DNA from 3 places in the Pseudomonas sp. GW821-FHT09C08 genome. Region 3 is predicted to be linked to each of the others. Evidence: riboswitches for the same ligand, from Rfam matches in the RefSeq annotation. Region 3 holds a riboswitch; each other region holds the start of a gene.
What was found. A riboswitch is a leader RNA that binds a small molecule or an ion and turns the genes downstream of it on or off. The one in region 3 is predicted to bind cobalamin.

Region 1 (7,363 bases), on a different contig from region 3:
CGGACTCGAGCAGCGCCGCGCGCTCACTGCGCACCTTGGCGGCCAGCGGGTTCATATCATCCGGCTCATCCAGCGCCGCTACCGCCTGCACGGCTGCGTCGAACAGGCGGATCAGGTTGGCGAAGGCATCGCGGAAGAACCCCGAAACGCGCAGCGTCACGTCCACGCGCGGGCGGTCCAGCAGGCTGATCGGCAGGATCTCAAAGTCATCCACGCGCTGGCTGCCCGTGGCCCATACCGGGCGCACGCCCATCAGCGCCATGGCCTGGGCGATATCGTCGCCGCCGGTGCGCATGGTCGCGGTGCCCCACACCGACAGGCCGAGCTGGCGCAGGTGGTCGCCATGATCTTGCAGGTGTCGCTCAAGAATCAGGTTCGCCGACTGAAAGCCAATGCGCCAGGCGGTGGTGGTCGGCAGGTTACGCACGTCCACGGTGAAAAAATTGCGTCCCGTCGGCAGCACATCCAGGTGCCCGCGACTCGGCGCCCCACTCGGCCCGGCCGGCACGAAACGGCCGCCCAGGGCGTCGAGCAAGCCGCGCATTTCCGCTGGACCACAGGCATCCAGGCGCGGTGCGACGACAATGCGCAGGCTTTCGATAACGGCCTTCACATCCTCCCAACCGGGCTCTTCCAACTGCTCCAGCGGCCCTTCCAGCGCCTGCTCGATCAAGCGCGCCGCATACAGCTCCAGGCGCTCGCGGGTGTCACCGGCGGTGCGCCACAACTGCGCGTCGATCTTCTGCAAGACCATGGGGCGGCGGCCGGTCCAGGGTTCGGCGAGGGCGCAATCGAGCGGGTCGAAGCCCAGGTCGAAGGCCTTGGCCAACACCCGCAACAGGCTCGATTGCGGACCACGCCCATCGCCACGCGGAATGCGCAGCAATGCGAGCAGAGTGTCGATGCGCAGGCGGCCTTCGGGCGACTCGCCAAAGATATGCAGGCCGTCGCGGATCTGCGACTCCTTCAGGTCACACAGGTAAGTGTCCAGGCGCGGCAGCCACACCGCTGCGTCGGCGTCGTTGTCGAGCTCAAGTTCCTGGTCGATGCGGGTTTCGCGCACCAACTTGAGGATGTCCTTTTGCAGCTCAAGCGCCCGACGCGGGTCGAGCAGCTGGGCCTCGTAGTACTCGTCCGCCAACAATTCCAGGTCACGCAACGGCCCATAGGTCTCGGCGCGGGTCAGCGGCGGCATCAAGTGGTCGATGATCACCGCCTGGGTGCGGCGCTTGGCTTGGGCGCCCTCGCCCGGGTCATTGACAATAAACGGGTAGATATTCGGCAACGGCCCCAGCAGCGCGTCCGGCCAGCAGTTTTCCGACAGGCCCACGCCCTTGCCCGGCAGCCATTCGAGGTTGCCGTGCTTACCCACATGAATCACGCCATGGGCGCCGTAGGTATGGCGCAGCCAGAAATAGAACGCGAGGTAGCCGTGAGGCGGCACCAGGTCCGGGTCGTGGTACACCGCGCTGGCGTCCACCTGGTAACCGCGCGCCGGCTGGATACCGACGAAGGTCAGGCCCAGGCGCAGGCCGGCGATCATCATGCGCCCGTCGCGGCACATCGGATCGTGGTCCGGGGTACCCCAGCGCTCCAGCACGGCCCGGCGATTGGCCTCGGGCAGGCGGTTGAACATCGCCTCGTAATCATCCAGGCCGAGGCTTTGATGGCAGGGGCGCAGGTCGAGGCTGTCGAGGTCGTTGGTGACACCGCCCAGCAGTTCATGGATCAACGCGGTGCCGTTCTCCGGCAACTCAGCGGACAGCGGATAACCCTCGGCGTGCAGGGCACGCAGGATATTCAGCGCAGCAGCAGGCGTATCCAGGCCCACGCCGTTGCCGATACGGCCGTCGCGGGTCGGGTAGTTGGCGAGGATCAGCGCGATGCGTTTTTGTGCATTCGGCACCCGCGCCAGTACGACCCAGCGCCGGGCCAGTTCGGCGACAAAATCCATGCGCTCGGGCGCGGCGCGGTAGCACACCACGTCCGACTGGCTGCGCTCACTGCGCCAGGCGAGGTCCTTGAAGCTGATCGGCCGGCTGATGATGCGCCCGTCCAGCTCCGGCAAGGCAATGTGCATGGCCAGGTCGCGCGGGCCCAGGCCTTGCTCGCTGGCTTCCCAGCCGGGCTGGTTGTCTTGGGCGCAGATCGCCTGGATCACCGGGATATTGCGGCGAAACGGCCGCAGGTGCGGGGCTTCCGGGCTGGACTGGGCGAAGCCGGTGGTGTTCAGGATCACCGCCGCGCCGACCTCGTCCAGCAGGTCCTCGACCACCGTCAGGCAGCCGGGCTCTTTCAAACTGGCCACCGCTATCGGCAACGGGTTGAGACCCGCCGCCTGCAAGCGCTGGCAGAACACATCGATAAAACCGGTATTGGCCGCCTGCAGGTGCGAGCGGTAGAACAGCACCGCCGCCACCGGCCACTCCGCGCGCCAATCCGCCTGCCAGTCATTCAGGCGCGGGTTGGTAGTGTGCGGGTGATAAATCGCCGTGCGCGGCAGGGTTTGCGGCTCGTTCCAGGCGTAGCTGCGGCCCAGGTAACTGCTCGCCAGGCAACCGTAGAAATCCAGCGCGTTGCCCAGGCCGCCCTGGCGCAGGAAGTGCCACAGGCGGTCGCGTTCCGCCGCCCCAACGGTACTCAGCCCGCTGAGTTCCGGGTCGGGGCGATCATCCCCCGGCACCAGGATCAGTTGCACGCCGCGCTCGGCCAACTCCACCAGGCGCTCGATACCGTAGCGCCAATAGCCGATGCCGCCGTGCAGCGAAATCAGGATGACCTTGGCATGGCGCAGCACCTCGTCGACGTACAGGTCGACCGAGGCATGGTTCTGCACCTGCATCGGGTTGGCGAGGCGAAAGCTGGGGTAATCCTCGGGCAACTGCTGGGCGGCTTCGGCGAGCAGCGCCAGGCTGGAGTCGCCGCTGCACAGGATCACCAGTTCGGCGGGCGTTTGTCCGAGGTCGGCAATATTGTCGTCCGAGACGAAACCACCGGGCTGGGTCCTGAGCAGGTGCATGGGTTAAACGCTGAGGGCAGCGCGCAATTGCGCTTCGAGGCCAGCCGCATCCAGCTCCTGGCCGATCAGTACCAGGCGCGTGATGCGCGCTTCATCGGCCGCCCAGGCGCGGTCGAAGTGCTTGTCGAACCGCGTGCCCACGCCCTGGATCAGCAGGCGCATCGGCTTGTTCGGGATCGCCGCGAAGCCTTTGACGCGCAGGATGCCGTGTTGCACCACGAGTTGGGTCAGGGCGTCGAGCAGCAGCGCTTCGTCGGCTTGCGGCAGGTCGATGGAGATCGAGTCGAACGCATCGTGGTCGTGATCGTCTTCACCTTCGTGGTGATGATCGTGGTGGCTGTGGCGACCGTCGATGTGCTCTTCGGAGCCGGCGCCCAGGCCGATCAGCACGTCGAGCGGCAGGCGCCCGCTGCTGGCTTCGATGATCTTCACCGCCGGCGGCAGTTCTTCGGCGACTTCCAGGCGCACACGGGCCAGGTCTTCCGCGCTGATCAGGTCGGATTTGTTGAGGATCACCAGGTCGGCGCTGGCCAGTTGGTCGGCGAACAGCTCGTGCAATGGCGATTCGTGATCCAGGTTCGGGTCGAGTTTACGCTGCGCGTCGACTTGATCCGGGAAGGCGGCGAAGGTGCCGGCGGCCACGGCCGGGCTGTCGACCACGGTAATCACCGCGTCGACGGTGCAGGCACTGCGGATTTCCGGCCACTGGAAGGCTTGCACCAGCGGCTTTGGCAGGGCCAGGCCCGAGGTTTCGATGAGGATATGGTCGAGGTCACCGCGACGGGCGACCAGTTCGCGCATCACCGGGAAGAACTCTTCCTGCACGGTGCAGCACAGGCAGCCGTTGGCCAACTCATACACGCGGCCATTGGCTTCTTCCTCGGTGCACCCGATGGAGCACTGCTTGAGGATTTCACCGTCGATGCCCAGCTCGCCGAATTCGTTGACGATCACGGCAATGCGACGGCCCTGGGCGTTGTCGAGCATATGGCGCAGCAGCGTGGTTTTGCCCGAACCGAGAAAGCCGGTAACGATGGTGACGGGGAGTTTGGCCAGTGTTTTCATCGGATGCCCTTTGGGGCGGGCATACGGGACGATAGGCCCTGCGGCGGCGCGCAGCGGCAGATTTCGTCACCGGATCACCCCGCCCGGTTGAAGTGGAAAATCGGTTGCGAGGCAGGTCTCCTGGCTTGGGGCTTGCGGGTCGTGCGACCGGCGCCGGCTGCGCCTTCCCGCCTGGTGGCAGTGGCGTGGCAGTCGGATAAACCCTTTACAGTTGCGGGGGCAGCCGCGGATTGGACCGCGTTCCCTTCTTAGCTTCGGCCTGGGCTGAAGAACCTCGAGGGTGCAAGGCTACGCAGTGGTGGGGGGATGGTCAATGATGGGATGGGTTGAGTTGCTGTGGTGTACATATCCGGTATTGGGGTAACGGCCGCCTATGGTTCCGCTCTTACAGCGGGTCACTTTTGGAAAAGAGCCCCAAAAGTAACCAAAAGGGCTCTTGCCCCAACACTCGGCACCTCGCCTAGGCTCGGTGTGCCCGTAATCCGACATTGATTTGGGGGGCCGCCGCCACGCGCCATCCATGGCGCGGGGCGGCTAAACCGGCATCCCTGCCGGTTTACCCCCCAAATCAATATCGAATTCCGGCCAGCGTGTTTGATGGGGCGCCTAGATCAAGATCAAAAGCAAAAGCAAAAGCGCGGCGGCCTTAAAGCCGACCGGATTCTTATCTCGAACTCGGTCAACCTGTGGGAGCTGGCTTGCCTGCGATGGTCGTTAACGATGACGCGGAAACATCAGAATGTACGCGGCGCACACGCATTTTTTGCGTTCAAGCCGGCTCCTACAGAGATCAAAAAGCGCATCCACGATGCGAAGCGAGCCGCTTTTGACCTTGATCTTGATCCTAGGCGCCCCATTAAACACGCTGGCCGAACGCAGGTTTGAATCCGTGGGCAACCCGGCAGGACGCCGGGTTAGCCGCACTGGGCCAGGGATGGCCCATTGCGGCGGCCCACGGATTCAAGCCTGAGTGAGGGCACACCGAGCCTAGGCGAGGTGCCGAGTGTTGGGGCAAGAGCGTTTTGGTTACTTTTGCGCTGTTCAAAAGTGACCCGCCGTAAGGGCGGAACCATAGGCGGCCGTTACCCAAATAACGGATATGCCCCCACAACCGATTTGACTCCCCTCCCACCCCCATGCTCTCCTACACACCTTGTTTCGGGTGCCCCTCACAGGGTGAAACGGGAAACCGGTGAGTCATCACATGACGAGTCCGGTGCTGCCCCCGCAACGGTAAGCGAGCGAAGCGTCAGATCCACTGTGCCAAGGGCATGGGAAGGCGACGCTTTCAGGACTCCCCCTCAGGAGCCCCCTCGCAAGCCCGGAGACCGGCCCGAAAAAATCAGATAACAAACCCGCGGTGGGCGGGCGCTGTTCAGAACCCTGCGTGCCTGGCTCGCGGGGTTTTCATGCGCTCGTTTCACCCTGACACCCAGAAGGGACGCGCCATGTCGATCATCAGCAGCACCTCGCACACCGCCAGCAGCTCCGCCACCCTGAGCCAACGCCTGACCGCCGCCATCGGCGCGTCGATTCTCGGCGCGTGCCTGGTGTATTTCGCCGGTTTCTCGCACATCGAAGCAGTGCACAACGCTGCCCACGATACTCGCCACAGCGCCGCGTTCCCGTGCCACTGAGACCTGCCGACATGATCAAGCGTATTGCGCAAACCGCAGGTTTCACCGGCCTCCTGGCCGCCCTGCTGCTGACCCTGCTGCAAAGTTTCTGGGTAGCTCCGTTGATTTTGCAGGCGGAAACGTTCGAAAACGCCCCGGCCACTACTGAAGTGGCACATCAACATGCCGACGGCGCAGCTGCCCACAGCCACGACGCCGAGGCCTGGGAGCCGGAAGACGGCTGGCAACGCGTGCTCTCCACCACCGGCGGCAACCTGGTTGTTGCCGTGGGTTTTGCCCTGATGCTCGCCGGCCTCTACACCTTGCGCGCGCCTACTCGCACCGCTCAAGGCCTGCTGTGGGGCCTGGCCGGTTATGCGACCTTCGTACTGGCACCGACCCTGGGCCTGCCGCCTGAGCTGCCAGGCACCGCCGCTGCCGATCTCGCACAACGGCAGATCTGGTGGATCGGCACCGCGGCCTCGACGGCGGCCGGCATTGCGCTGATCGTGTTCGGTCGCAACTGGCTGCTGAAAATCCTCGGCGTGGCGATCCTGGCGGTGCCACACGTGATCGGCGCACCGCAGCCGGAAGTGCATTCGATGCTGGCCCCGGAAGCCCTGGAAGCGCAGTTCAAGATCGCTTCGCAGCTGACCAACGTGGCGTTCTGGCTGGCCCTGGGCCTGATCAGCGCCTGGCTGTTCCGCCGCAACCGCGACGATCAATACTCGGCATGACCCTGGTGGTCGGCCTGGGCTGCCAGCGCGGCTGTGATGTTCACACCCTGCTGGACCTGCTGGACAGCGCCCTCGCCGAAGGGGGGATCGAGCGTCAGCGCATCACTGCGCTGGCAAGCATCGACCGCAGGCAGGATGAACCGGGCCTGGTCGCCCTGTCCCGCCTGCTTAAGCTGCCGCTGCAGTGCTTCAGCGCCGACCAACTGGCGGCGTATGAAAACCGGCTGAGCCACAAATCAGCCGTCGCGTTCGCCCACACGGGCTGTCATGGCGTCGCCGAAAGCGCCGCCCTGGCCCTCGCCGAACATCTCGCCAGCGGCCCTGCCCGCCTGCTGATCACCCGCCGAAAAAACGCCCAGGCGACTTTTGCATTGGCCTGCGCAGGCTAAAACCCCGATAATTGCCTGCCCTGAACATGAACAATGTTCATACACGCCCGCTTTTAAACAGGAAATACCATGACCGTCTACTTTATCGGCGCAGGCCCTGGCGATCCGGAATTGATCACCGTCAAAGGCCAGCGGCTGATCCGCAGTTGCCCGGTGATTATCTATGCCGGCTCGCTGGTGCCGGCGGCGGTATTGGAAGGCCATCAGGCGCAGCAGGTGGTCAACAGCGCCGAACTGCACCTGGAACAGATCATCGACCTGATCAAGGCCGCCCACGCCAATGGCCTGGATGTGGCGCGGGTGCACTCCGGTGACCCAAGCCTGTATGGCGCGATCGGCGAGCAGATCCGCTATTTGCGCGAGCTGGGCATTCCGTTTCAGATCATCCCCGGCGTGACCGCGGTGGCGGCGTGTGCAGCGCTGCTGGAGACCGAATTGACCCTGCCGGACATTGCGCAGAGCGTCATCCTGACCCGCTACGCCGACAAAACCAGCATGCCCGCCGGCGAAGCGTTTGACAGCCTGGCGCAACACGGC
Region 2 (7,363 bases), on a different contig from region 3:
CATTGGCCTGGAATTGTCGCCCAAGCGTTTGTGGGTGATGCGCAAGGCGGTGTTCGGGGTTGGCCTGGCCCAGGTGCTGTTGACCGGCCTGGTGATGGGGGCCGTGGCGTTGTGGCTGTTTGGCCAGCCCTGGAACAGCGCGATCGTGCTGGGCCTGGGCCTCGCGCTGTCGTCCACCGCGTTTGGCCTGCAGAGCCTGGCCGAGCGCAAGGAGCTGAACCAGCCCCACGGGCGCCTGGCGTTTGCCATCCTGTTGTTCCAGGACATTGCCGCGATCCCGCTGATCGCCATGGTGCCGCTGCTGGCCGGCAGCGATCATCCGACCACCGAGGCCCAGGGCCTGCAACACGTGCTGCAGATCCTCGGCAGCATCGCCGTGGTGATCATCGGCGGCCGCTACCTGTTGCGGCCGGTATTTCGCATCGTCGCCAAGACCGGCCTGCGTGAAGTCTCCACCGCCACCGCGTTGCTGGTGGTGATCGGCACCGCCTGGTTGATGGAACTGGTGGGCGTGTCCATGGCCCTCGGCGCATTCCTCGCCGGCCTGCTGCTGGCGGACTCGGAGTACCGTCACGAACTGGAATCGCAGATCGAGCCGTTCAAGGGCCTGCTGCTCGGGCTGTTTTTCATCAGCGTGGGCATGGGCGCCAATCTCAGCCTGTTGCTCAGCTCGCCGCTGGTGGTGATCGGCCTGACGCTGCTGCTGATCGGTCTGAAGCTGCCGCTGCTCTACGCCGTGGGCCGCATGGTCGGTGATCTCAACCGCGAAAGCGCGCTGCGCCTGGGCGTGGTGCTGGCGGCAGGCGGGGAATTCGCCTTCGTGGTGTTCAAGATCGGTCGCGACCAGGGCCTGTTCGAACCGCACCTGTACGACATCCTGGTGCTGACCATCACCCTGTCCATGGCCGTGACGCCGCTGCTGCTGTTGGTGTGCCCGAAGTTGTTCAAGCCCAAGGTCAAGCCGGTGGAAGTGCCCGAGGAATACCGCACCATCGAAAGCGATGCACCGCGCGTGGTGATCGCCGGCATGGGCCGCATGGGGCAGATCGTGGCGCGGATCCTGCGTGCGCAGAACATCTCGTTCATCGCCCTCGACACTTCGGTGGAAACCATCGAGCTGACCCGCAGTTTCGGCGGCATGCCGGTGTTCTATGGCGACCCGCAACGCCCGGAAATCCTGCATGCCGCCAAGGTCGACCAGGCGGAATTCTTCGTGATCGCCATGGACGACCCGGAGATCAACATCAAGACCGCCGAGCTGGTGCGCAGCCTCTACCCGCACATGAAGATCATCGCCCGCGCGCGTAACCGCCAGCACGTGCACCGCCTGGTGGACCTGGATGCCTCACCGGTGCGCGAGACCTTCTACTCCAGCCTGGAAATGAGCCGCCGTACCCTGGTGGGCCTGGGCTTGAGCCAGGCCCAGGCCGATGCGCGCATCACCCGTTTCAAAAACCACGACTTGCAAGTCCTCGCCGCCCAGCACGCGGTGTACGACGATGCGGCCAAGGTCATGCAGACCGCCCAGGAAGCCCGTGCAGAACTGGCGCGACTGTTTGAGATGGATCGGCTCGAGGAGGAGTCCGACAAGGTGTAAGGCTTCGGATGAACGATATTGCGAAATTTCTGACAGAATATGCCGCAATTTCGTTCATCCCTGGAGCGCTTCATGGCCACTTTCACCAAGACCGCCGTACTGCTGGCCCTTGCGCTTACCGCCGGCAGCGCCTTCGCTGCTGCCAAGCCTGCCACGCAAACCCTCTCCACCCTGGGCGGTAAGTTCACTTTCAGCCTGCCCAAGGCCTACGTCGCCGACACCCTGCCGGCCGGCAAGGCCGAAGATGGCACCGCCGACACCCAAGGCACGATGTACGCCAACCAGACCACGAAAAGCGTGGTGATCGTCGCCGAAACCGTGCGTAACGACGGAGTTACCATCCAGGACAACGACACGCAGTTCCTCGACGGCGCCGTGGCCGGCTTCGTCAAGGACCAGACCGCTGCACTGCCCGACTTCAAGAAACTCAGCGAGAAGAAACTCACGTTCAAGGGCCTGGGGTTGCGCCAGGTGGACAGCACCGCCACCCAGGGCGGCGGCAAGACCTTGAACTCCACTTTCCTCGGCGGTTCGGGCAACCATTTGCTGGTGATCCAGGCCATCTCGCGGGCCGATGATGTGAAGGGGCATGCGGAGTTGGTGAAGCAGATCACCGGCGGCAAGTGAGCCGATCTTCCTGACATCACCAACAAATGTGCGAGCTGGCCAGCCAGCTCCCACACTTAGCCAACGTCAGTTCAGGCTTTTTTCCAGCCAAACCTTCAGGTCCTGCACCTCCGCCTCGCTGATGGTATGCGGCATGCCCGGATAGCCATGAAACTCCGGCGTCAGCCCCAACCCCGTCAGCACCTCATTCGCGCGCGTCGCCGACGTATACGGCAGCGCCTGGTCCAGGGTGCCGTGGCCGATAAAGATCGCCAGCTGTTTCAGGCGTTCATCCGGCTTCAGCTCGGCCTTGAGCACCGGCAACACGCTGCCACTCAACGCTGCAATCCCACGCACCAACGCAGGCTTACGCAAGCCCACCTCGTAGGACATGATCGCACCCTGGCTGAAACCGACCAGGAACACCCGGTCACTCTGGGTGTGGTATTTGGCGGTGGCCTGGGTCACGAAGTCTTCGAGCAGTTTGGCGCTGCGCTGCAAATCAGCAGTTTCGCCGTTGTACTCGCCGTCGCCCGGGGTCTTGGTAAACCAGCGAAAACCATGCGGGTCGACCGGCATCGGCGCACGGGCCGACAGGTAGGTCCAAGTGGAGGGCAGCGCGTCCTTGATGCCGAACAGGTCCTCCTCGTTGCTGCCGAACCCGTGCAGGAAAATCACCAGTGGCTGGTTGCGCGCATCGCCCTGGGTCTGTTCCAGGTATGAAAGCGGCAAATCGGTATGCAGGCTGGTATCGGCCTGGGCGGCACCGGCCACCAGGGCCAGCGCCAGGGCAAACAGTTTGAGCATGGGACGTTACCTCAGGGTTTGCGCAACAAATAAGTGTCCATGATCCAGCCATTCTCCAGGCGCGCCGCCTTGCGCACCCGTTCAATTTCTCCAGCCACTTCGCTGACCTTGCCGCTGATCAGGATTTCATCCGGCGTGCCCAGGTAGGCGCCCCAATAAATATCCAGGCCTTGATCCGCCACGCTGCGGTAGGAATCTTCGGCATCGAGCATTACCACCAGGGTATCGGCATCACTCGCCTGCCCTGCGGCCAAACGGCGCCCGGTGGTGATTTCGACGGACTTGCCGATGCGGTTCAGCGCCACCTTGTGCTGGGCCGCCAGGGCTTGCACGCTGGTGATGCCGGGGATGACTTCAAACTCAAAGTGGCAGCGGCCACTGGCGAGGATCGCCTGCAGGATACGAATGGTGCTGTCGTACAGCGCCGGGTCTCCCCAGGCCAGGAAAGCGCCGACTTCACCGTCAGCCATTTCCTCATTGATCATGCGTTCGAACGTCGCCTGCTTGTCGCGGTTGAGGTCCTGTACGGCCGTGGTGTAGTCGATATCCCCGCGCACACGCTCGGGGCAGTCGGCCTCGACGAAGCGGTAGCCGGGCTCGGTGATGTAGGTCTCGCAGATCTCGCGACGCAGGTCGATCAGCTTGTCCTTGCTCTGGCCCTTGTCCATCAGGAAAAACACGTCGGTGCGGTTCAGCGCTTTCACGGCCTGCATCGTGATGTAGTCAGGGTTGCCGGCGCCAATGCCGATGATCAGGATGCGTTTCATGGGTTGCTCTCAGTGCGGGGCGTGGATTTTGCCATGTTCATGCGGCCAGGCGTGAGTTTCCAGGCGCAGGCGCCAGACAGTGTTGAAGCGCAGTTCGGTGGCGCAGAGTGGCTCGACGTCGATCCGGTAGAACATCGCGACGGGCAACTGCAACACGTACAGCATCGCGGCGCGGATGACAAAGGGATGGGTGATAGCCACTACGTGCCCAGGCTGTGTTTCGAGGGTTTTCATCCACTGCGCCACGCGTGCGCAAATCTGCTCGACCGACTCGCCACCGTGGGGCGCACTGGCACTGTTGGTCATCCAGTCCTGCAACTGGCCATGATCCAACTGGCTGATGGCCTGGCCCTTCCAATCGCCGAAGTTGCCATCGCGCAGGGCTTCTTCAATCACCGGCGCACTGCCGAACAAACCCGCCGTCTGCCGGGCGCGAGCCTCGGGGGCGCAGAGCAGGCGCAGGTTTTTCGGGTAGCGCCCGGCCAGCGATGACGCGGCAGCTTGCCAGTCCATCGCCACCGATTCGTCATCGGGAAAGCGCCCCTGCTTTTGCAGCGGCGTGATGGCATGGCAGATAAGGGTCAGACGGGTGGCCTGCATCACAATTTCACTCTGTTTCAGCGCGCAGTCAGCGTAGACTGGCAAAGTTGTTTCAACATGTTACAACGAACATGAAAGAGGAAGCCGGTTCGATTCCGGCGCGGTCGCGCCACTGTATTCGGCCCAATAGCCGTAAGCCAGACCCTGTTTCAGCCCCTTCGCTATCCATTTCGGGACGCGTCATCCCTGGAGGTTCTCATGGCTAACACTGCTGCAACCCATCCTGATGTCTATGTGCCGACGATCCCGCTGGGCGAAATCCTGCCCTGGGCGATCTTCGGCGGCCTGCTGCTGATGCTGGCGATTTACTTCGTCGGTGCCGAGCAAGGCGCCACTGCGGTGTTCAAGGGCATGTACGTGCACGAGTTTGTGCACGACGGTCGCCACCTGCTGGGTTTCCCCTGCCATTAATTCATAAGGGAGACACACCATGACAGGGCAATTACTCGTACGCGGGATGCTGGTGGGCCTGCTCGCCGGCGTGTTGGCCTTCGGTTTCGCCAAGGCCTTCGGCGAGCCGCAGATCGACAAGGCCATCGCCTTTGAAGACCAGATGGCACAAATGCACGGCGATGCGCCGGAAGAAGAACTGGTGAGCCGCGAGGTGCAAAGTACCTTCGGCCTGTTTACCGGCGTGGTGGTCTACAGCGTGTCCCTGGGTGGCCTCTTCGCCCTGGTGTTCGCCTACGCCCTGGGCCGCATCGGCAAGGTCGGCCCGCGCGGCCTGGCGGCGCTGCTGGCATTGGCGGCCTTTGTGACGCTGATCCTGGTGCCCGGGCTCAAATACCCGGCCAACCCGCCTTCGGTGGGGGACCCGCAGACCATTGCACAGCGCACCAAGCTGTTCTTCCTGATGCTGCTGGTGTCGGTGGCGGCGGCCGTGATCGCGATCAACGCCGCGCGCAAGCTGATTGCCCGCCGTGGCGTGTGGAGCGGCGCGATCCTCGGCGTGGCGCTGTACATCGTGATCGTCGCAGTGGCCGGCAGCCTGTTCCCGGTGATCAACGAAGTGCCGGAGCAATTCTCGGCCGTGCTGCTGTGGAAATTCCGCGTGGCCTCGTTGGGCATCCAGCTGGTGCTGTGGACCACCCTGGGCCTGGTGTTCGGAGCGGTGGCCGAGCGCAAGCTCAGCCAGCCAAAAGCCCGATTCAACTCCTGAGTCAAATCCCGGGATGGGCCAGGTAAAACACCTGGTAGCCCGTCCCGGGATGGTCCACCTCCAGCGCCTTGGCCGACAAGGTGATCCGTACCAGTCGCCAGGCCTGCACATCCAGCGCGAGGAACACCGCAAAGGTGTCGCCGCTATCCGCCAACTGCTGGTTGCGACTTTTCTCCTCGGCCAGGATCGCCGCCCTGTCCGCCCCCGGTTCCAACGCCCAGTCCTCGCGGTACAGGCTCAGCGCGGTCTGCGCCGGCCCACGTTGCACATCCAGCGGCAACCAGCTCTCGATATACGGACGGCCGAAGCTGTCGAGCACCTTCTGAAAGCGCTCTCCGAGCAGAAAATCGGCGGCCTGCAGTGGGTCGGACCATAGATACACCGAGGCATACACTTTGCCTGCGTGCTCCCGGGCGATAAACGCCTTGAACAGCAACCCCTCGGCGTGATCCCACAACGGCCCCAATTGCGCGGCGCGGCGGCGGATCACGACCATGTCGTAGTCGGCAGGCAAGCGGTGTGAATACTGTTTGGCAAACATGAAAAAGCTCCCGTGCAAGCTGAGGGTTGAGCTTGCGCAGCGCCGATGATTTCAACAAGATATCAGCCGATATATGTGCGATAAGGATTGGATATGACTGACGCGCCAAAACCGCTGGATATCGACACCGTGCAGGCCTTTGTGCTGGTCGCCGACTTCGCCAGTTTCACCCGCGCCGCCGCAGCCCTCGACACCTCCCAGGCCGCTATCAGCCTCAAGCTCAAGCGCCTGGAAGAACGCCTGGGCTATCGCTTGCTGGAGCGCACGCCGCGCCATGTGCGGCTGTCACCGCAGGGCGAGCACTTTATCGTCGCCGCGCGCACCCTGCTCAATGCCCACGAACGCGCACTGGGCGATATGGGCAGCCAAGCGCCCCGGCGCCTGGTGATCGGCATCAGCGACCATGTGGCCGGTCCCGACCTGCCAACCTGGCTCAGCCGCCTGGCCGCCTATGACCCTTTGGTGATCCTTGAAGTACGTATCGCGTCCTCCCGCGACCTGGTGGCCGCCTTCGACCGCAATGAGCTGGACGCGGTGATCGTGCGCAATGAGGGCGAGCGTCAGGACGGCGAAGTGTTGGCGGTGGAACGCTTTGGCTGGTTCGCCGCGCCCACCTGGCAACACCGCCCCGGCACGCCGCTGCGCATGGCAACCATGGCCACGCCCTGCGGCGTGCGGCACCTGGCGACGCGCGCGCTGGATGCGGCGTGTATCGACTGGACCGAGGTATTTGTCGGTGGCGGGGTGATGGCCGTGGGTGCGGCAGTCACCGCCGGATTGGGCGTCGCTGCCCTCGCCCACCGCGTGGCCCCGGCCGGAGCGGTAGAGGTGAGCGAGCAATACGGCTTGCCGGCCTTGGCCGTGAGTGAGGTGGTGCTCCATAGCCGCATCAGCGACACGCGTTCGCGGGAAACCTTGCGGGCCCTGAGTGCGACCTTTCGTGGCGTGTTGCAACGCTGATCAGCCTTTCTGTGGGCGCTGGCTTGCCTGCGATGCAGGCACCTCGATCCACCAGGCACACCCGCTGTGAGCGCGCGACCGCCAGCAGCCGCTGGACGGACAACGGACAAACACTCAGCCAAACCACTCCCGCCGCCCTTCAAACGTGCTGACGATCAACTCGACAATCATCTGCACCGCCTGCGCATGCTGTACCTGCGCATTCACCGCCAGCCACACCTGGCGTTGCATGCTGTCGGCCAGCAACCCCGGCAGTGCCACCAGCCCACGGTCGAAACTGCTCATGTAGTGCGGCAGCAAACCGATGCAGGCGCCGCAGCGGATCA
Region 3 (7,363 bases):
ACCAGAACAGCGCGGCAAACACCGCATCGCTGCCGTTTTCGAGTACCGACTCAGTGGCGGCGCGGGCAACTTCGGTGCGATCCAGTTCACTGGTCTGGCGGCTGACCAGGTAGCTCACGCGCTGGCGGGCTTCTTCCAGGTCATCGCTGCGCAGCGCCTGGGCCACCGGGATCACGTGTTCGCCAAGGCTGCGCATGCCGAGGGCACAGTACAGCGCGAGGATCTCCAGCACCCAGCCGATATACGGCGCCCACGACAGGGCGGTCGCCAGCAGGGTCAGCGGCACCACCGCGATAAACCACGCGGTCACCCCATGGCTGCGCCAGCCACGGCCACCGCTGTTGAAACGTTGCTCGATACGCCCGGCAAAATTGCCGAACGCCACCAGCGGATGCCAGCGCCTGGGTTCACCCAGCAGCGCATCCAGCGCCACTGCGGCGACACACAGCAAGGCCACACTCATTGACTCACTCCCCACACATTCTCATACAACATGTCACTCAGCGGCCGTGGTTCGGTCCAGCCTTCGAGCTGCAACATCGGTGCCGGATAGAACTCGGCCACCGGCCCCAGGCACAACACCGCCAGGGGTTTCGCGCCGGGCGGCAGGCCCAGCAGGTCGGCCAGGGCCTGGGGCTCGAACAGCGAGACCCAGCCCATGCCCAGCCCTTCGACGCGAGCCGCCAGCCACAGGTTCTGGATCGCACAGGACAGCGAGGCCATGTCCATTTCCGGCAAGGTGCGCCGGCCGAAGATATGCCGCTCGCGATCATCCATCAGCGCTGCCACCAGCACTTCGGCGCAGTCATGGATGCCTTCGACCTTGAGTTTCATGAACTCATCGGAACGCTCGCCCAACGCCTCGGCAGTGCGCACGCGTTCTTCTTCCACCAATTGCTGGATCTGCCCACGCAGTTGGCGGTCGCTGATGCGGATAAAGCGCCACGGCTGCATCAGCCCGACACTCGGCGCCTGGTGTGCAGCCTGGAGCAAGCGGTGCAGCAACTCGGGGGCCACGCTGCCGCCGCTGAAGTGGCGCATGTCGCGGCGCTCGGCGATGGCGCGGTAGACGGCGTCGCGGTCGGCCTGGGGGAAGGCGTTGTCGGTCATGGCCGCATCGGGGGCAAGCCCGCTCCCACAGTGGATGGGGATTCAACGCGGTCAATGGTGGGAGCCGGCTTGCCGGCGCTGGCCACCTCAGGGTCGGGCGCAAACAAGGCCGCCACCGCCCTCGGGTTGGACGGGAAATAGAAGTGCACGTAGGACGCGGTCATACGCCCTTGTCGGAACACCGCCTCGGCGCCGCGCCCACCATTGGGGCTGACGCCACGGGCAATCGGCTGCCACTCGGTGCTGGTCAGGGAATGGTGATAAGTGTGCCCACGCAGCACGCCTTCCGGCAGCTCGACGTTTTGCAGGGCCAGGGCCGCAAGTTTCTTTTGCATCACCGCATCGCCCTGCAGCAGGCCGACCAGTTCGGCGCGGGTGCCGTCGACGTCGGTCAGCGAGTCCAGCAGGTAGAGCATGCCGCCACATTCAGCGAGCAAGGGTTTGCCGGCCGCGTGATGGGCGCGGATGGCATCGAGCATCGAGGTATTTTCCGACAGCGCCTGGTGGTGCAGTTCCGGATAGCCGCCGGGCAGATACAGACTGTCGGCGTCAGGCAATTCGCGGTCATGGATCGGCGAGAAAAAGCGCAGCTCGGCGCCCATCGCCCGCAACAGGTCGAGGCTGGCACCGTAGGTGAAGGCAAACGCTTCGTCACGGGCCACCGCAATGCGCACACCGGCCAGCAACGGCTCGGCCTCGATCACTTCGGGGGCGGCGAAGGTCACCGGCGGCGGCAAGGCAACTTCACAACTGCTGCCCAGTGCCTGCGCAGCAGCATCCAGGCGCAGGTCGAGGTCATTCAGCTCGCTGGCTTGCACCAGCCCCAGGTGGCGGCTCGGCAGTTCGATCCCGGTTTCACGGGACAGCGCGCCATACCAGCGCAGGCCTTCGGTGAGACTGCCTTCGAGGAGTTGCGCATGGCGCAAGGTGCCGACGCGATTGGCCAGCACGCCCGCGAACGGCAAATCCGGCTGATAACGCGCGAGGCCCAAGGCCAGGGCGCCAAACGTCTGCGCCATCGCAGTGCCGTCGATCACACCCAATACCGGCACGCCGAAATGCCGCGCCAGGTCGGCGCTGGACGGCGTGCCGTCGAACAGCCCCATCACCCCTTCGATGAGGATCAGGTCGGCCTCAGCGGCGGCTTCCCACAACAGGCGGCGACTTTCCTGCTCGCCCACCATCCACATGTCCAATTGATACACCGGCGCACCACTGGCGCGCTCGTGGATCATCGGATCAAGAAAGTCCGGGCCGCATTTGAACACGCGGACTTTGCGCCCCAGATTGCGGTGCAAACGGGCGAGCGCGGCGGTGACGGTGGTTTTGCCCTGGCCGGACGCCGGTGCGGCGATCAAGACAGCCGGGCAATGACGGGGCTGATTCAAAGTTCGACGCCCTTCTGTGCCTTGATACCGGCCTGGAACGCGTGCTTGAGCATGCCCATCTCGGTGACGGTGTCGCCCATTTCGATCAACTCGGGCTTAGCGCCACGGCCAGTCACCACCACGTGCTGCATTGGCGGGCGCGCCTGCAGGTCGCTGAGTACCTGGTCGAGGTCGAGATAGCCGTGCTTGAGGGCGATGTTCAGCTCGTCCAGCACCACCAGGCCGATGGACGGGTCTTGCAGCAACTCGCGCGACACCGCCCACGCGGCTTCGGCGGCGGCGATATCGCGCTGGCGGTCCTGGGTTTCCCAGGTAAAGCCTTCGCCCATCACATGAAAACGCACCTGCTCGGGAAAGCGGCGGAAGAACAACTCTTCACCGGTGCTGTTGCGCCCCTTGATGAACTGCACCACCCCGCACTGCATGCCGTGGCCCATGGCGCGGGCGAGCATGCCGAATGCCGAACTGCTCTTGCCTTTGCCGTTGCCGGTGAGCACCAGCAGCAGGCCGCATTCGTTGGGGGAGTTGGCGATGCGCTCATCGATCACGGCTTTTTTGCGCAGCATGCGCGCCAGGTGGCGTTCGTCGCGGTCGGGGGAATCGGTCATGGCAGCTCTCCGTTGGGGCTGGACAAAAACGGCGGGCAGGAAAAAGGATAAACAGACAGCCAAGCATCGCCCACCGTGATGCTGTTGGATGAACCAGGCCGGTCTCCGGACTCATGAGTGGCGCCCTGGCTCTTTATAAAGAGAGCACTCGGACAGGCCGACAGCGCGCCTTCCCATATCGCACGCGATACAGTGGCAAAAAGCACCGTCTTGACTCATTTACCGTTGCGGGGGCAGCGCCGGAATCGCGGCAGCACTGTGTACAAGTGCGCTCACTCACCGGCTTCCCTGTTTCACTCCGTCGACCCATGGGTCACAGAGCACCTGGAACAAGCCGCGAAGGTTAGTGGGTTGGGGGTGGAGCGTCAATTAAAGCTGGCCTTGCACTTGAACCATCCTACGGCCGGCCTCCTCTACCCTTACAGGTATTAAGGAGAACACCATGCACAAAACCAGACTCGCCCTGCTTATCATGCTCGCCGGCACCCTCGCTGCCTGCGGGGAAAGCTCTACCTTGCAGGTCTCCGATGGCACCGGGCCGTCGCCCAAGTTGCCGGAGCCAAACAAGACCCTGATCCCGACCGTGAATATCGCCCCGGCGATTGGCTGGCCGGACGGCGCCAAGCCCACCGCCGCTGCCGGCACCCAGGTGGCGGCGTTCGCCGAAGGCCTGGACCATCCGCGCTGGCTGTATGTATTGCCCAATGGCGACGTGCTGGTGGCGGAAACCAACGCGCCACCCAAGCCGGATGACGCCAAGGGTATTCGCGGCTGGGTCATGGAGAAAGTCATGGGCCGTGCCGGCGCCGCTGTGCCGAGCCCGAACCGCATCACCTTGCTGCGTGACGCCGACCACGATGGCGTCGCCGAAACGCGCACGGTGTTCCTGGAAAACCTCAATTCGCCGTTTGGCATGACTCTGGTCGGTAATGATCTGTACGTGGCCGACTCGGACAAGCTGTTGCGCTTCCCCTATCAACCGGGTGAAACCGCGATCAAGGAGGCCGGCACCAAAGTCGTCGACCTGCCGGGCGGCAGCATCAATCACCACTGGACCAAGAACGTGGTGGCGAGCAAGGACGGCAGCAAACTGTATGTGAGCGTCGGTTCCAACAGCAATGTCGGTGAAAACGGCCTGGAAGCGGAACAAGGCCGGGCGGCCATCTGGGAAGTCGATCGTGCCAGCGGCGAGCACCGCATCTTCGCCTCCGGCCTGCGCAACCCCAACGGCATGGCCTGGGAACCACAAAGCGGCAAGCTGTGGACGGCAGTGAACGAACGCGATGAAATCGGCAGCGACCTGGTGCCGGACTACATCACCTCAGTCAAGGACGGCGCATTCTATGGCTGGCCCTTCAGCTACTACGGGCAGCATGTGGACGTGCGCGTCAGCCCGCAGAACCTGGACTTGGTCGCCAAGGCGATCGCGCCGGATTATGCAGTGGGCCCGCACACCGCCTCCCTGGGATTGACGTTTGCCGAGGGCAGCAAACTGCCCGCCCAGTTCAGCAACGGCGCGTTCATCGGCCAGCATGGGTCGTGGAACCGCAAGCCGCACAGTGGCTACAAGGTGATCTTCGTCCCGTTCGAGGCTGGCCAGCCCAAGGGGCAGCCCGTGGACGTGCTGACCGGTTTCCTCGACAAGGATGAGAAAGCCATGGGCCGGCCGGTGGGCGTGGTGATTGATCAGCAGGGGGGTTTGCTGGTGGCAGATGATGTGGGGAACAAGGTGTGGCGGGTGTCGGCCGCTAAATGATGGGTAGGAGCCGGCTTGCCGGCTCCTACAGTGATACGGTCCGTCAGGGGTTACGCGCCAGATTGCCTGGCAATACGCGCTTGGCACTCAGGTAGGCATTCTGCCAATACGCCTTGGACAAGGTATCCAGCTTTACCGTACCGCCGGTCTGTGGCGCGTGCACGAAGCGGCCCTCTCCCACATAGATCCCGGCGTGGCTGACCTGGGAACCGCCACCGGTGGCGAAGAACAACAGGTCGCCGGTTTGCAGGTTCTGCTCGCTGACATCCTGCGCGCGCATCACGATCAGCTCACGGGTGGTACGCGGCAGGGAAATACCGGCCGCATCGCGAAACACAAAGCCGATCAAGCCACTGCAGTCAAACCCTGAGTCCGGCGTGTTGCCGCCCCATCGATAAGGCGTGCCAACCAGGCCCAAGGCACGGAAGAGCACATCTTCGGCAGCAGGCGAAAAATTCTGTGTGGAGTAGTTGAACACCGGCTTGGGTTTCACCGCTACGGGAGCGGGCGGCGGTGGACGGCTGGCGCAGGCGCTGAGCAGCGCGGCGCAAACAATGAGAATCAGGCGGGCCGAGGTCGACATGTGCAGAACAATCCTGGTCTGGATGCGGCTTTCGCTGCCGAACGCTGAAAACCAGAACGCGCAAGCAAAGCTCGCGCGAACGGATTCCAACAATATCCAGGGATTCTAGCGCTTACACGTCAAACTTCAAGTATCACTTTAAGTTTACTTGCTAGCGGTAACCGTCGTCGGGGCCATGGCGAGTGCGCGCTTGGCTTCGATGAAGGTTTTGCTCCAGTAGCTGTCACCCAGGTTGTCGACTCGAACACCGCCACTGCGACGGCTGCTGGAGTGGATAAACTGGTTATCGCCCAGGTAGATACCGGCATGGCTGACGCGACCACGACCCGCTGTACTGAAGAAAAGCAGATCACCGGGCTTGAGGTTGTTGCGTGCGACCAACGGTGCATTCACGTTGATCATTTCGCGCGTGGAGCGTGGCAGGTTCATGCCAGCTTCTTCACGAAACAGATAACCGATGAAGCCGCTGCAGTCGAAACCGGCTTCAGAGGTACCGCCGAAACGGTAACGGGTACCGATCAGGGACATGCCGCGTTCGAGGATACTGTCGGCGAGGACTGGAAGCTGGTAAGGCTTGTTGCCGGCGAAGTCGGCCAGTTCCTTTTCAGTTGCCACTTCTTCCTCATAAACAGTGGAAGACTGTGCAGCAACGAATTTTGCCTGATTTTGAACCTGTGGTTTTTGCTGTTCTGCCACCTGTTGAGGGTGGGAGGCGCAACCAAACAACAGGGTAACGAGTGCGAGAGGCACGAGGGGTGCGAAGCGATTTAGCATGGGCACGACCGTGGCTGATATGTAAAGAAGTCGAGACTATGCCTTCTATCACATCGATTTGCAAATTCAATCGTGATCTATGTGACTTCTTGTTTGGACTATGACATCTAAGCCCTTAACACCCCTTACCCGCCTTTCGCGTGGCCAAAACGGCCCAAACGCGGGTTTTCTGACGCCTGGAAATTGCCGAAAGTCCTGAAAACAAAGGGCCGGCTACCAGCCAAGGGTTTCCTTGAGGAAGGGAATGGTCAGCTTGCGCTGGGCTTGCAAAGAGGCCTGGTCGAGCTGTTCGAGCAAATCGAACAACGCGCTCATGCTGCGCGTACCGCGAGTCAGAATGAAGTGTCCGACCTCGTCGGTCAGGTGCAGGCCGCGACGGGATGCGCGCAACTGCAGGGCACGCAATTTGTCTTCGTCGGACAGGGGGCGCATCTGGAAGATCAACGCCAGGGTCAGGCGCGACTTGAGGTCTGCCAGCTTCACCGGCAATTCACGCGGCGACGTCGAGGCGGCGATCAGCAGGCGCCGGCCACTGTCGCGCAGGCGGTTGAACAGATGAAACAGCGCTTCTTCCCACTCCGCCTTGCCGGCAATCGCCTGCAGGTCGTCCAGGCACACCAGCTCGTATTGCTCGAGGTGGTCGAAGATGCCGATACCGCGGTCCATCAACTCTGCCAATGGCAGGTACACCGCCGGCTCGCCCATCTGCTCGAAACGCAGGCATGCGGCCTGCAACAGGTGGGTACGCCCTACGCCGTGCTTGCCCCACAGATAGATCAGGCTTTCGGTCCACCCGGCGTCGGCTTCGCAGAGCCGCTCGACATAGCCGAGTGCAGCGGCATTGGCGCCTGGGTAGTAGTTGATAAAGGTGGCGTCATCACGCAGACGCACACCCAAGGGCAGCTGAATCGGTTTCATGCTGACTGAACGGCTCCAAACGAACCGTTAGTGGCCTCTGTGTAAAGTTTGCAAAGTTTATACCCGTGACGCCGGGCGCACAATGCAGCAGACCACAAGCAAAATCAAAGGTTTGCGTTAACTTGGCGGTTTTTCGCAGATTGTTTGACGCCCTGCCCCCAGAAACAACAAACCCGGCTCAGGCCGGGTTTGTGATGAAACGGTTACAGGTCCGGGTCTTCGACCC

Region 1: it holds a riboswitch for cobalamin, as region 3 does, so the genes downstream of both, cobW (cobalamin biosynthesis protein CobW) here and cobO (cob(I)yrinic acid a,c-diamide adenosyltransferase) in region 3, are expected to answer to the same signal.
Region 2: it holds a riboswitch for cobalamin, as region 3 does, so the genes downstream of both, AC07OJ_RS01440 (CbtB domain-containing protein) here and cobO (cob(I)yrinic acid a,c-diamide adenosyltransferase) in region 3, are expected to answer to the same signal.

Annotation. Positions count from the first base shown of each region.
Region 1 is NZ_JBWKPG010000006.1:290,385-297,747, forward strand. It holds gene cobN (cobaltochelatase subunit CobN) at 1-3,019, opposite strand, end outside; gene cobW (cobalamin biosynthesis protein CobW) at 3,023-4,084, opposite strand; cobalamin riboswitch at 4,178-4,376, opposite strand; cobalamin riboswitch at 5,228-5,435, shown strand; gene AC07OJ_RS22105 (CbtB domain-containing protein) at 5,533-5,721, shown strand; gene AC07OJ_RS22110 (CbtA family protein) at 5,733-6,437, shown strand; gene AC07OJ_RS22115 (cobalamin biosynthesis protein) at 6,434-6,826, shown strand; gene cobM (precorrin-4 C(11)-methyltransferase) at 6,896-7,363, shown strand, end outside.
Region 2 is NZ_JBWKPG010000001.1:332,852-340,214, reverse strand. It holds gene AC07OJ_RS01465 (monovalent cation:proton antiporter-2 (CPA2) family protein) at 1-1,597, shown strand, start outside; gene AC07OJ_RS01460 (DcrB/PsbP domain-containing protein) at 1,670-2,224, shown strand; gene AC07OJ_RS01455 (alpha/beta hydrolase) at 2,291-3,010, opposite strand; gene cobF (precorrin-6A synthase (deacetylating)) at 3,022-3,777, opposite strand; gene AC07OJ_RS01445 (histidine phosphatase family protein) at 3,787-4,377, opposite strand; cobalamin riboswitch at 4,414-4,543, shown strand; gene AC07OJ_RS01440 (CbtB domain-containing protein) at 4,576-4,788, shown strand; gene AC07OJ_RS01435 (CbtA family protein) at 4,808-5,536, shown strand; gene AC07OJ_RS01430 (DUF4865 family protein) at 5,538-6,077, opposite strand; gene AC07OJ_RS01425 (LysR family transcriptional regulator) at 6,171-7,037, shown strand; gene AC07OJ_RS01420 (LysR family transcriptional regulator) at 7,152-7,363, opposite strand, start outside.
Region 3 is NZ_JBWKPG010000004.1:414,939-422,301, reverse strand. It holds gene cbiB (adenosylcobinamide-phosphate synthase CbiB) at 1-463, opposite strand, end outside; gene bluB (5,6-dimethylbenzimidazole synthase) at 460-1,110, opposite strand; gene AC07OJ_RS16570 (cobyrinic acid a,c-diamide synthase CobB) at 1,107-2,498, opposite strand; gene cobO (cob(I)yrinic acid a,c-diamide adenosyltransferase) at 2,495-3,106, opposite strand; cobalamin riboswitch at 3,186-3,449, opposite strand; gene AC07OJ_RS16560 (PQQ-dependent sugar dehydrogenase) at 3,549-4,862, shown strand; gene AC07OJ_RS16555 (C40 family peptidase) at 4,906-5,445, opposite strand; gene AC07OJ_RS16550 (C40 family peptidase) at 5,590-6,219, opposite strand; gene hda (DnaA regulatory inactivator Hda) at 6,433-7,137, opposite strand; gene AC07OJ_RS16540 (AI-2E family transporter) at 7,341-7,363, opposite strand, start outside.